Regions from separate parts of the Brenneria sp. L3-3C-1 genome, predicted to be linked through region 1. Evidence: predicted binding sites of a transcription regulator. Region 1 holds the regulator's gene; each other region holds the start of a gene.
What was found. The regulator CRP, encoded in region 1, controls carbon source genes, mostly activating them, when cyclic AMP is high. The targets are predictions, from matches to a motif close to ATGTGANNNNNNTCACAT.

Region 2: rbsD (D-ribose pyranase) is a predicted target of CRP. The motif match lies at 1,204-1,221, and genes of this name have one in related genera.
Region 3: garD (galactarate dehydratase) is a predicted target of CRP. The motif match lies at 1,515-1,532, and genes of this name have one in related genera.

Annotation. Positions count from the first base shown of each region.
Region 1 is NZ_JAEMHF010000007.1:14,654-16,930, forward strand. Features, by position in the region: gene JG725_RS13875 (OsmC family protein) at 31-438, opposite strand; gene crp (cAMP-activated global transcriptional regulator CRP) at 749-1,381, shown strand; gene ppiA (peptidylprolyl isomerase A) at 1,465-2,034, opposite strand.
Region 2 is NZ_JAEMHF010000003.1:250,492-252,768, forward strand. Features, by position in the region: gene qseB (quorum sensing response regulator transcription factor QseB) at 1-384, opposite strand, end outside; gene JG725_RS10485 (YgiW/YdeI family stress tolerance OB fold protein) at 609-1,010, shown strand; gene rbsD (D-ribose pyranase) at 1,305-1,724, shown strand; gene rbsA (ribose ABC transporter ATP-binding protein RbsA) at 1,732-2,277, shown strand, end outside.
Region 3 is NZ_JAEMHF010000011.1:46,514-48,790, reverse strand. Features, by position in the region: gene garD (galactarate dehydratase) at 1-1,294, opposite strand, end outside; gene JG725_RS17640 (MFS transporter) at 1,780-2,277, shown strand, end outside.

The sequences.
Region 1 (2,277 bases):
GCAGCCATACTCCGGGCGATACCGCCCAGGCTATGGCAATACTCTGACTTCATGGCTGTAAGTGACCTTGACCGTTTTATTCAGCATCAGCGCCACCGAGCAATATTTTTCCGCAGACAGTTCCACCGCGCGCGCGACCGCCTGCTCGGCCAATCCTTTGCCCGTCACGGTAAAATGCAGATTAATATGGGTAAACAAACGCGGCGCTTCCGTTCTCCGCTCCGAGGTCAGTTTAACTTCGCAATCCGCGACGTCATTACGCCCTTTCTGCAAGATCGACACCACATCAATCGCGCTACAACTGCCAATCGACATCAGCACCATTTCCATGGGACTTGGCGCTTTATCGCCCGAATTTCCATCCATCACCACCTGATGTCCGGAAGCTGATTCGCCCAGAAATGTTAAGTTTTCAACCCACTTCACCCGAGCCTGCATGCCGCCTCCGCTAAAAAATTTTTTAATATTTATATCGTTATTATACAAAAACAACCTATAACCACAGCTTTATCATGCTGACGCGAGACAACACAAGACACTTCCTCCAAGCTGTGTTAAAAATGAGAACAGAAGCTGTCTTTTCTGGACAAACTCAGATCGCGGGAAGATGATAACGTCGCCAGACAGAAGCTCCAGTATATTCCCTGACGGCCTACACGTAATTTGAATTTTTAGCAGTAAACACGCCGTACAGGGAACTCTGAGCCCTGTGATTTGCGCAGTGAATTACAACAGAGGATAATAGCGAATGGTTCTCGGCAAACCGCAAACAGACCCAACTCTCGAATGGTTCCTTTCTCATTGCCATATCCACAAGTATCCATCGAAGAGTACGCTGATTCACCAAGGTGAAAAAGCAGAAACGCTTTACTACATCGTGAAAGGCTCTGTCGCAGTGCTAATCAAAGATGAAGAAGGCAAAGAAATGATCCTCTCTTATCTCAATCAGGGAGATTTTATTGGCGAGCTTGGCTTGTTTGAAGAAGGCCAGGAGCGTAGCGCCTGGGTACGGGCGAAAACGGCTTGTGAAGTTGCTGAAATTTCCTATAAAAAATTCCGGCAGTTGATTCAGGTCAATCCCGATATTCTGATGCGTCTGTCCGCGCAGATGGCAAGCAGGCTGCAAGTGACCTCAGAGAAAGTCGGTAATCTGGCATTCCTTGATGTAACCGGTCGCATTGCCCAAACATTATTGAACCTGGCAAAACAACCCGATGCCATGACGCACCCAGATGGCATGCAAATAAAAATCACCCGCCAGGAAATTGGGCAAATCGTTGGCTGTTCACGCGAAACCGTGGGCCGCATTCTTAAAATGTTGGAAGATCAGAACCTCATTTCCGCACATGGTAAAACGATCGTGGTTTACGGTACGCGTTAAACCCGGCGATTACCCTACGACAAAAAAGCGTGAAGTCTCTTTCACGCTTTTTTTATAGCCATATAACACCGTAGCAAGGCGTATCAGGGCAGAACTTTGGCTGACTGGATCACGATCGGTTTGGTGGGCACATTTTGGTAAGGGCCGACGTTTTCGGTCTGCACCTGAGCGATTTTATCCGCCACGTCCATACCTTTTACCACTTTACCGAATACCGCATAGCCAAAATCACGCTGTCCGTGATCGAGGAAAGCGTTATCAGCCACATTGATGAAGAATTGACTGGTGGCGCTGTCTTTTTCCGCAGTCCGCGCCATGGAAATGGTGCCGCGCAGGTTGCGTAAGCCATTGTCCGCTTCATTTTTGATCGCCGGGTTGGTCGCTTTCTGCTTCATGTCGTCGGTAAAACCGCCGCCCTGAATCATAAAGCCGGGGATGACCCGATGAAACGTCGTGCCGTTATAAAAACCGTTATTCACGTACTCAACGAAGTTATTCACCGAAACCGGTGCTTTTTGGTTGTCCAATGCCAGCTCAATGTTTCCCGCCGAGGTCGTCAGCAAAACATGCGTTGTGCCGGAGGTAGCGAACACCGGAGAAAAAGCCGTAAGTGAAATAAAAGCCGCCGCAGCAGCCAGAGTACGTTTAAGCATGATAATTCCTTGTTGAAGAAACCGACCACTGAAAGCGTAATGATTGTAAATACCCACACCCGCCAACGCCACCCATTTACCTTTTTTTACGTATTATAAAAAGGCTGACGTTAAAGTCAGCCCAGACCATTGACAAAGCCCGTTATTAGGGAGAGCGTGGCGAGGGGCCGTAGCGGCGTAAGCCGCCGGAGCGCCCCTCGGTACGGTAGGCCCGGGTATCTCAGGCTTACAGACGACTTTGTC
Region 2 (2,277 bases), on a different contig from region 1:
GGTGAGCGTCGGCTGTAATTGACCATGCCGGCGGCGGATTAACGCTTGCAGGCGGGCGGCGACCTCCGCCAGCGCAAAAGGTTTGCACAGATAGTCATCCGCGCCGAGCTGCAAGCCTTCAACCCGTTGTTCCAGCGCATCCCGCGCGGTAAGGATCAATACGGGCTCGTCATGTCCCGCTTGACGCCAGTGACGCAGGATTTCCAGCCCGTCCATTTCCGGCAGACCGAGATCGAGAACCACGGCGTCGTAGGGGGCGGCATCCAACGCGGCTAACCCTTCTTTGCCCTGCGTAAACCAGTCAACATTAAAACCGAGCTTAATCAGCCCGGCTTTCAGGCCATCGCCGATCAAGCGGTCATCTTCTATTAGCAATATTCTCATACCGTCCACCAGGTTGCTTATCGCGATGTTATACGGTTTAACGCACGGCGCTGGCAACCAGAAAACCGTCAAACGCGGAGCGCTTCGCAGTATTTATTAAAGATAAGGAAATCTGACCTATCCTTAAGATCCTGTTAAGAACATTTTGTTTTACTTTGCGCGTAAAACAAATCACGCGCAGTTTTGCTGCGCGGCAAATCGAAAGAAACTAAGGAAACCAAGCTATGAAAAAAACAGCTGCTGTATTCGCTATCGCCGCACTGTGTGCCGCACCGGTTTTCGCCGCACAAACCGGCGGGTTTGTCGATCCTAAAGCGCCTGCCGCTCATAGCCAGAATGCCGCTGGCGGATTTATCGGCCCTCAGGGGAGCGTAACGACGGTTGCGAAAGCCAAAGAGATGAAAGACGACAGTTGGGTTATCCTGCAAGGCACCATCGAACAGCGCATCGGGGGCGAAGACTATCTGTTCCGCGACGAGTCAGGCACCATCACGGTTGAAATCGATGATAAATACTGGAACGGGCAGACCATTACCCCTCAGGATAAGGTTGAACTGCAAGGGGAACTGGATAAAGGGTTCAGTTCGGCCGAGTTGGATGTCAAACAGGTGAGAAAAATCCAGTAGTAACATCATACTATTAGCCGATGGGCGGATAATACGCCGCCCTTTTGTCCAACATTGATTAATCCAGCTAATGGGTGGATACAAGACGAATACGTTTTTTCAAATCCACTTTTTGTCTTCGCGCCATCTTTTCAGCGTTCATCAACAGCTCTCTTCCCAAAGCGCCCGTTTTTTCCCGCGCGCGAGCGAAACGTTTCGATAACGATCACATTTTCGTTACGTCCTCTTTGCCTTTCTAACTTATCTTTTTCTAATATGACCATCAGCGAAACGTTTCGCTGATGGGATAAAAAGATGAAAAAAGCGGTATTACTGAACTCTGAGGTTTCTGCTGTTATTTCCCGTTTGGGGCATACCGACCAGGTAGTGATTTGTGATGCAGGGTTGCCTATTCCTGACACCACGACCCGAATCGATCTGGCATTAACGCATAACGTTCCAGGATTTTTGCAGGTTGTGGATGCGGTAATCAGTGAGATGCAGGTAGAGGCCGCCATTCTGGCGGAAGAGATCGTCGAAAAAAATCCAACACTCCATGACGCATTACTTGATCAATTAAAACAACTTGAGCGACACCAGGGAAACTCAATTGAATTGCATTATATCAGCCATGAAGTTTTTAAAACCCAAAGCGGGAAAAGCCGGGCCATCATTCGCAGTGGAGAATGTTCCCCGTATGCCAATGTCATCCTTTGTGCTGGCGTAACGTTCTGAGGCATCAATGCAACCTTTACTGCAACTGCAAGGAATTAATAAGGCTTTCCCCGGCGTTAAGGCGCTTTCCGGCGCTGCATTAAATGTTTACCCGGGAAGAGTGATGGCGCTGGTGGGCGAGAATGGCGCCGGTAAATCCACCATGATGAAAGTGCTGACCGGTATCTACGACAAAGATTCCGGCAGCGTGCATTTCCTGGGAAAAGAAGTGGAGTTTAACGGCCCTAAAGCCTCACAGGAGGCGGGGATTGGCATTATTCATCAGGAACTTAACCTTATCCCCCAACTCACCATCGCCGAGAATATTTTCCTGGGACGGGAATTCACCAATCGCTTTGGCCGCATTGACTGGAAGAAGATGTACACGGAGGCCGACAAACTGCTGAAGCGCCTGAATCTGCGCTATGACAGTCGCCGCATGGTGGGCGAATTGTCGATTGGCGATCAGCAGATGGTGGAGATTGCCAAAGTTCTGAGCTTTGAATCGAAAGTCATCATTATGGATGAGCCCACCGATGCGCTGACGGACACGGAAACCGCGTCGCTATTCAGC
Region 3 (2,277 bases), on a different contig from region 1:
GTACGGTGATGCCGGAAGCCAGTTGCTGCGTACCGCAAACAAAGTCGCTGGCCGGCGTTGCCGCATAAATCAGGCCGCGTCTGGTGGGGCGCTGCCCCGGCGACAGCACTTCGACAATGGCGCTGGTGCCTGATTTTGCAATAGAGCCCAGCGCTTTTTCCACCACGTTGGCCAGGCCGCCCTTTTTGTTGCCGGGCGAGGGATTGGCGCTGCGGTCAGTCTGGCCGTTATCAAGGTAGCTGTCGTACCAGGCCATCTCTTCCAGCAGCCGTTTGCCGACCTCTTGGTTAATGGCCCGCGGCGTCAGCAAATGAATGGCGTCACGCACTTCGGTCACTTCTGAAAACATCACGGTGGCGCCGCAACGTACCAGCAGATCGGATGCATAGCCGACCGCCGGGTTCGCCGTCACGCCGGAAAAGGCGTCGCTGCCGCCGCATTGCATACCAACCACCAGCTCGGAGGCGGGACAGGTTTCACGCCGACGTTTGTTCAACTGTTGCAGATGCCGATCGGCCATGGTCAGAATATCATCCACCATTGACTTAAAGCCGACGTGATGCTCATCCTGCAAACGTACAATGCTGCTGTCATCCAGCGAGATAGCTTGTACATCCGGCGTGCCTTCCAACAGGCGTTCCGGCTGTAATTTTTCACAACCCAGGCCGACAACCAGCACTTCGCCGCCAAAGTTGGGATTTCGCGCCAGATTATGGATGGTGCGTATCGGCACTACCGCCGCCGGGGCATTGATGGCGACGCCGCAGCCATAGAGATGATTAAGCGCTACGACGCCGTCGACGTTCGGATAGCGAGGCAGTAAATCCCGTTCGATGATTTTAACCACATAGTCAACCACACCGGCGACGCAATGTACGCTGGTGGTAATGCCGAGCAGGTTTTTCGTGCCAACGCTGCCGTCCGCATTGCGATAACCCTCAAACGTATACCCCTCCAGCGGGGGGAGATCGGCCGGGACTTTGGTGGCCAACGGCAAGGTTTCCAGCGCCGGGGCTTGGGGTAATTCCACCAGCGATTCATCAATCCAACTGCCCTGAGGGATATCCCTTAAGGCATAACCGATGATTTCGCCATAGCGAATAATGGGGCCGGATTTGGCAATATTGACCAGGGCGACTTTGTGCCCCTGAGGGATATGCTCAATTAATGTTAATCCAGTATCAAATTGGGTGCCGGCGCGTAAGCCATTGTCATTAACAATGATTGCAACATTATCGTCATCATGGACTTTAATGTAAAAGGCCTGCACGGAATTCTGTTTGTTCTGTGACATAATGTCTCCAGTTAATATTTATTCAGAAAACCAAGAAATTCTCGTCTTTTTAGTATGGGTAATCCACGTTTTACCAACATGATATCTGATTATTGTATCGCGCCGCATTGTGCAATTGAATAATCTTCGCCGGTTATAATATGGAATAATCAGGCGAATTGCCTACTCTCTGTGATCTCACTCACTTTTTATATGCCGCCACTATGGATGGAAAAGAATAGTGTGATATTAATCGCAACTTCATGTGCATAACGCAAGAAATACCGCTAATTTCTCATGAATTATTGTGCATTTTAACAATGCTATTCTGTGGCGTCATTTTTATACTGATTGCGAATTGTCATGCTCGTGGCGAAATCTGCTAATGAATGTTTTTATTTAACATGATTTGCGTCTGAAAATTAAAATAACTCAAATTATCAATGAAAAATATCACTTTAGCGTGTTTGAGTTAACATACTAATAACGATAGAGAAGGGGTGTTTATGAATTCCGATGCCGTCCTTATAAATAAAAAGAAAACCTATGTCCGTTACATCATATTGTTAATTATATTTACCGTTACCGCCATAAACTATGCGGATCGTGCAACATTATCGATAGCCGGTTCGGCCGTAGCGGCGGAATTACAGTTGGATGCGGTGCATATGGGGTATATTTTTTCCGCATTTGGCTGGTCATACCTGGTGATGCAAATCCCCGGGGGTTGGTTGCTGGATCGCTTTGGTTCAAAAAAAGTTTACGCCTACAGTATCTTTTTCTGGTCATTGTTCACTTTCCTGCAAGGATTCGTCGATTGGGTTCCCTTAATCTGGGCCCCCATTACGCTGTTTGCGCTGCGTTTCATGTTAGGTTTTTCTGAAGCGCCGTCCTTCCCTGCGAATGCCCGCATCACGGCCGCCTGGTTTCCCACCAAAGAACGCGGCACCGCATCGGCTATTTTCAATTCCGCGCAGTATTTCTCTCTGGCGATTTTCTCTCCC